2 regions of the Stenotrophomonas sp. C9D9 genome follow, and region 2 is predicted to be linked to the other one. Evidence: riboswitches for the same ligand, from Rfam matches in the RefSeq annotation. Region 2 holds a riboswitch; the other holds the start of a gene.

Region 1 (3,352 bases), 290 kb from region 2:
CGCCGGTGCGCGGCGGCGACGATGCCGACAAGGCGCGCTGGATACCGGTGAGTGAAGCACTGGACATGGGCCCGCAGCTGTTCGAAGACCACCTGCACATCCTGGAGTATTTCCTCGGCCGCGGCTGACCGGCCCGGCTTCCCACTGGCGGATAGACCGCCGGTGTCACTCGACGCGAAGGAGCTTCCGTCATGCACTACCTCGATAATCTTCTCCTCAACACCGACAGCTACAAGGCCAGCCATTGGCTGCAGTACCCGCCGGGTACCGATGCCACGTTCTTCTACGTGGAATCACGTGGCGGCCTGCACGATCGCACGGTGTTCTTCGGCCTGCAGGCGATCCTCAAGGACGCCCTGGCACGGCCGGTCACCCACGCCGACATCGACGACGCTGCTGCGGTATTCGCCGCCCATGGCGAACCGTTCAACGAGGCCGGCTGGCGCGATATCGTCGACCGGCTTGGCGGCCACCTGCCGGTGCGCATCCGCGCCGTGCCGGAGGGCAGCGTGGTGCCCACCCACCAGGCACTGATGACCATTGAATCGACCGATCCGGCCGCGTTCTGGGTGCCCTCGTACCTGGAAACGCTGCTGCTGCGCGTGTGGTACCCGGTCACCGTGGCCACCATCAGCTGGCATGCACGGCAGACCATTGCCGCGTTCCTGCAGCAGACCAGCGACGACCCGCAGGGGCAGCTGCCGTTCAAACTGCACGACTTCGGCGCGCGCGGCGTCTCGAGCCTGGAATCGGCCGCGCTGGGCGGTGCCGCGCACCTGGTCAACTTCCTCGGCACCGATACCGTCTCGGCCCTGTGCCTGGCGCGCGCGCACTATCACGCGCCGATGGCCGGCCATTCGATTCCCGCCGCCGAGCACAGCACCATCACCAGCTGGGGCCGCGAGCGCGAGGTGGACGCCTACCGCAACATGCTGCGCCAGTTCGGCAAGCCCGGTGCGATCGTAGCGGTGGTGTCGGACAGCTACGACATCTACCGCGCGATCAGCGAGCACTGGGGCACCACCCTGCGCGATGAAGTGATTGCCTCGGGCGCGACCCTGGTCATCCGCCCCGATTCGGGTGACCCGGTGGAGGTGGTGGCCGAAAGCCTGCGCCGGCTGGATGAAGCCTTCGGCCACACCCTCAACAGCAAGGGCTACCGCGTGCTCAACCACGTGCGGGTGATCCAGGGCGATGGCATCAACCCGGACACGATCCGAGCGATCCTGCAGCGCATCACCGACGACGGCTACGCCGCCGACAACGTGGCCTTCGGCATGGGCGGTGCGCTGCTGCAGCGGCTGGACCGCGATACCCAGAAGTTCGCGCTGAAGTGTTCGGCCGCACGGGTGGACGGCGAGTGGATCGATGTCTACAAGGACCCGATCACCGACGCCGGCAAGACCAGCAAGCGCGGCCGCATGCGCCTGCTGCGGCGCCTGGATGACGGCAGCCTGCACACGGTGGCATTGCCTTCCAGCGGTGACGACACGCTGCCAACCGGCTTCGAGGACGCGATGGTGACCGTGTGGGAGAACGGCCGGTTGCTGCACGACCAGCGGCTGGATGAGATCCGCGCGCGGGCGGCGGCGGGGCATTGAAGGTGCATCCCGACCGGGGTCAGAGCCCGCTGCGTGGCAGCGGGATCCGACCCCTTCCTTCCGCTGGGGTCGGATCCCGTTGCAGCGCAACGGGCTCTGACCCCGATGCCCCTTGACCCTGGCCAGCAACGCGTCCACCGTGGGCACGCCGAAGGTATCCCTGCCGTAGTTGTCATCGCGGCAGGGATTTAAACGGGAATCCGGTGAAGGCGCTTCGCGCGCCCATTCCGGAGCTGCCCCGCAGCGGTGAATGGAAACGAATCCTGCCAACAGCACTGGGCTCACGCCTGGGAAGCGGCGGGTAGTAGGTGGGCTGCGGCCCGTGTCCATCAGCCCGAATACCGGCCCCGGCCGGGGGACACGACCGTCCCCTGACTCGACCTGGAATCTCCGCGGGGAGGTTGCCGGGGCCGCCGTCGTCCTGCGCGCGCAGGCGGTGTGGCCGCGCGCGTCCTGTTCACGGTATCCAGCCAGACCCGTTCACCCACGCGCTGATGCATGGGCCACCGCCGTTGCCGGCGGTCCATGCGGTACCTGACGATGACCGAGCTCCAACGCCCCACCCTGACCCTGCCCGCCGACGGCAAGCGCCTGCTGCTGCATTCGTGCTGCGCGCCCTGTTCCGGCGAAGTGATGGAGGCGATCACCGCCTCCGGGATCGACTACGCGATCTTCTTCTACAACCCCAACATCCATCCGGTGAAGGAATACGAGCTGCGCAAGCAGGAGAACATCCGCTTCGCCGAACAGCACGACATCCCGTTCATCGACTGCGACTACGACACCGACAACTGGTTCAGCCGTGCGCGCGGCATGGAGAACGAGCCCGAGCGCGGCATCCGCTGCACGATGTGCTTCGACATGCGCTTCGAACGCACCGCGCTGTACGCGCACGAGCACGGTTACGACACCATCAGTTCGTCGCTGGGCATCTCGCGCTGGAAGAACATGGCGCAGATCAACGACTGCGGCATTCGCGCCGCGTCGCGCTATGAAGGCCTGCAGTACTGGGACTACAACTGGCGCAAGGGCGGCGGTGCCAGCCGCATGATCGAGATCAGCAAGCGCGAGCAGTTCTACCAGCAGGAATACTGCGGCTGCGTGTACTCGCTGCGCGATGCCAACCGCCACCGCCGCGAGAACGGGCGCGAACGGATCAAGATCGGCCTGCTGTACTACGGGCAGGACGCTGAGGCGCCGCAGGGCGATTGACGTGCAGGCATGGGGCGGCCACGCTGGTCGCCCCTTCTGTTGTACCGGACCTGCCATGACCGCCCTGCCCGCCGATGTCGCCCTGCTGGTGATCGACCTGCAGCCGGACTTCATGCCCGGCGGTGCGCTGGCCTGCGACCAGGGCGATGCGCTGGTGGCACCGATTGCCGACCTGCTGGCACAGCGTCGCTACCGCACCGTGGTGGCGACCCAGGACTGGCACCCGGCCGACCATGCCTCGTTTGCCAGCCAGCACCCTGGCCAGCGCCCGTTTGAGACCATCCTGCTGCATGCACAGCCACAGACCTTGTGGCCCGACCACTGCGTGCAGGGCAGCGCCGGTGCCGCGCTGCACCCGGGCGTGGACTGGACGGTGGCCGACGTGATCCTGCGCAAGGGCACGCGCCAACAGGTGGATTCGTACAGCGCCTTCCGCGAGAACCACGGCCCCGATGGCGAGCGCCCGGCCACCGGCCTGGCCGGCTGGCTGCACGAGCGGCGCATCCGCGAAGTGCACGTGTGCGGCCTGGCCCGTGACT
Region 2 (3,352 bases):
GATGCGGGCATGCCGATCGCACTGGTGCGTTACGGCTACCCGCGTGGCCTGGACCTGGCCACCGCGCACGCCGTGGCAGTGATTGACGACCTGCGTGAGTTGCCGGGGTTGCAGGGCTGATGCAACGGACATCCCTGGTCGCCAGGCGGTAACCCGGGCCGACGCAATGGGTAGTGCCGGCCGCCGGCCGGCAACCCGGGATGCGCTGCCGAAGATCATGATGTTGCCGGCCAGCGGCCGGCACTACCATGACCGTCGCGCTCACTTCGGCTGGTAACGCACGCTCAGCTGGTACTCGCGGCCGGGCTGGTTGAACCACGCCACCGTCTCGTAGTGGCGATCGAACACGTTGGCAGCACGTGCCAGCAGCGACCACTCCGGCGTCAGCGCGTACTCGGCGCGCAGGTCCAGCGTGCCGTAGCCGCCGACCTTCACTGCGTTGGCCGCATCGTCATAGCGCTTGCCCGCACCCTGCACGGTCAGGCCGGCGCGGAAATCGCCGAAGCGGCGGTCGACGTCCAGGCGTGCGGTCTGCTGTGCACGGCGCGGCAGCCAGTTGTCGAACTGGGTGCTGCCGTGGGTGCGGTTGCGCGGGTCGGTGTAGCTCAGCTGCGCGTTGATGTCGAAGCCGGCCAGCAGCACGCCACCGGTCAGCTCGGCACCGCGGATGCGTGCCTTCTCCACCTGCTGCATCTTGAAGGTTGCCGCGTCGTAGGTGATCAGGTCATCGATGCGGGTCTCATAGACGTCCAGGCCCCAATGCCAGCCCTGGCCCTGCTGCGAAACACCGAGGTTGGCGCTCTTGGACTTCTCCGGCTTCAACGTCGGCACGCCGCTCCACGGGTCGTACAGGTCGCTGAAGGTCGGCGCCTTGAACGCGGTGCCGTAGCTGGCGTTGAGGCGCAGGCCGTGGTCCAGCTGCATCGCCCAGCCGAGACTGCCGGTGGCGTGGTTGCCGAACTGCTGGTTGTCGTCGTTGCGTGCGCTGGCCTGCAGCTGGTGGTGGCCGAAGCGGCCCTGGTACTGCACGAACACACCGGTGTTGCGGCGGCTGTCGACGAGGTAGCCCGCGCTGCTGCCATCCAGGTTGTCTTCGCTCCAGTCCACGCCGGTGCTCAGCAGCTGGCCTTCGGCCAAGGTGAAGTCACCCTGCAGCGAGGCGCTGTCGCGGTGGGTCTGTGCGCTGCCGCGTGCGCCGAAGTCGCCGAAGTTGTCCGACTCGTTGTCGCTGCGGCCGACGTTGGCGGTGAACGCCAGGCGCTCGGACGGGGTGTAGCGCACCTTGCCGGCCAGCACCTGCTGGCGGGTCTCGGAGTAGTTGTAATAGCCGTCGTAGTGGTTCTTGCCGTCGGCGCGCAGCGCGCTGCCTTCCACGGTCCACTGGTCGTTGAAGGTGTAGCCGCCACGCAGGCTCTTGGACAGGTTGCGGTAGCCGTCGCGGTCGGGTTCATCGGCGAAGCAGCCGGCGAACAGCGTCGCCGAGCCACGGCAGGCATCGATGCCATCGGAATGCTGGTAGGCGATGTCGGCGCCGAACCAGCCGCGTTCGGTGCCACCACCGATGCCGCCGCTGGCTTCGCGCAGGCCGTTGCTGCCGCCACCGAGCTGGACGTGCGGAGCAAAATCGCCCTGGTTGCGGCGGATGAAGATCTGGATCACGCCACCGATGGCGTCGGCGCCGTACAGGCTGGACTGCGGGCCACGCACGATTTCCACGCGTTCGATCTGCGCCAGCGGCAGGTCCTGGTACATGGCCAGGCCGAGGTCGGCACTGTTGATGCGCACGCCATCGACCAGCACCACGGTGTGGCCCGAGTTGGTGCCGCGCAGGAACAGCGAGCTCTGCTTGCCGAGGCCGCCGGCATTGGTCAGGTTGATGCCGGCACGGCCGCGCAGCAGCTCCTGCAGCGAGGTGGCCTGGCTGGATTCGATCTGCGCGCGGTCGATCACCTGCGCCGGCGCGATGCTGTCCTGCAGGGCGATCGGGGTGCGGGTGGCGGTGACCAGGATCTGGTCGAGCGCGGTGGTGTCATCGGCGGCCTGGGCCAGCGCGGGCAGGGCGGCCAGCACGGCCAGGGACAGCATTCGGGACTGCAGCTTCATGGGGGACTCCAGGTGCCACGCACGCCCGCGTGGCGAAGGGGAGGAGCCGCGAAGGCAGGCATGCGCCGACGCCGCAGCGCAGGCTGCGGTCATCCAGCGCCATGCCCACCGCATCGCGACCTGAGGCTTCCTGGCCGGTCTCCGGGCTTGCCGCCGGGTGGCGCGAGGCCACCGTCCAGGCGCCTTCCCATGCCTGCGGCACAGTGGCGTTGTTGCCTGGAACTGACGTGCTTACCGTTGCGGGGGCAGCGCCGGCCTGGCGTGGCATCACGCGTCACCGGCTTCCCGTTTCAACCTGCCGGCCGTGGCCGCAGGTCACCTGGAAGTGCGCGCAGTCTACGGCATCACAGGCGGCCCGTAGCGTCGAGCCTGCTCGACTGCCTTTGCTGTGCCCTTAGAATGGTCCCTCGATCCCGTGGTGCCGTTGCCGATGTCCGCCCGTTTTCCGCTGTTCCCGCGTTGCCTGTACAGGACGCACGCATGATCCTCGACCTGGTCCGCCACGCCGGCAACGGTCGCGATGAGTTCCTCGATGGCCGCAGCGATCCACCGCAGCTGGCCCGCCTGCCGCAGGAACTGGTCGATGCCTACGCCGCGCAGCCGTGGGAGCGGGTGATCAGTTCGCCACGGCTCCGCTCGCTGCACACGGCGATGGCCCTGGCTACCCCGCGTGGGCTGGACGTGGAAGCGGACGAGGAATGGGAAGAGCTGGATTTCGGCGATTGGGACGGGCAGTCGCTGTTCGACCTGCCGGAGGACGCACTGGCGGCCTTCCATGCCGATCCGCATGCATTCCCGCCGCCGAACGGTGAAAGCTGGGGCCACTTCGAGCGGCGCATCGCGCGCGCGCTGGATCGCCTGCTCGATGATGATGATCCGGTGCCGACGCTGGTGGTCAGTCATGGCGGCCCGCTGCGCATGGTGCTGTCGCAGGTCTGTGGCCTGCCGATGTCGCTGTGCTGGGCATTGCGCATCGACCACGGCACCCGTCTGCGGGTGTGGCTGGAGCGCGGCGAGGTCGGGCTGGTGGGCGAGCTGCTGGAGCTGCAGCAGCCCTGACCCGACGGTAGTGCCGGCCGCTGGCCGGCATGCCCAGGAACGCGGGTGCCTCAATCCTCGTCGGTGTGCTCGGCCACGCTGTCTTCCGCGTCATCGTCGGCATCGAAACGCTGCTCATGCACCGGACCCGAAGCGGGGCCGGCCGCCTTCAGAGGGTGCGCGGCGATGCGTGCTTCGTAATCCTGCACCA

What was found. Region 2 has a riboswitch for cobalamin ahead of btuB (TonB-dependent vitamin B12 receptor). Riboswitches for the same ligand answer to the same signal wherever they lie in the genome.
Region 1: it holds a riboswitch for cobalamin, as region 2 does, so the genes downstream of both, ACXI0D_RS10915 (epoxyqueuosine reductase QueH) here and btuB (TonB-dependent vitamin B12 receptor) in region 2, are expected to answer to the same signal.

The regions. Positions count from the first base shown of each region.
Region 1 is NZ_JBSZIF010000004.1:1,176,140-1,179,491, forward strand. Features, by position in the region: gene ACXI0D_RS10905 (bifunctional nicotinamide-nucleotide adenylyltransferase/Nudix hydroxylase) at 1-128, shown strand, start outside; gene ACXI0D_RS10910 (nicotinate phosphoribosyltransferase) at 192-1,601, shown strand; cobalamin riboswitch at 1,751-1,965, shown strand; gene ACXI0D_RS10915 (epoxyqueuosine reductase QueH) at 2,127-2,813, shown strand; gene pncA (bifunctional nicotinamidase/pyrazinamidase) at 2,869-3,352, shown strand, end outside.
Region 2 is NZ_JBSZIF010000004.1:885,528-888,879, reverse strand. Features, by position in the region: gene gph (phosphoglycolate phosphatase) at 1-120, shown strand, start outside; gene btuB (TonB-dependent vitamin B12 receptor) at 262-2,103, opposite strand; cobalamin riboswitch at 2,219-2,441, opposite strand; gene ACXI0D_RS09505 (histidine phosphatase family protein) at 2,584-3,162, shown strand; gene ACXI0D_RS09500 (TfoX/Sxy family protein) at 3,213-3,352, opposite strand, start outside.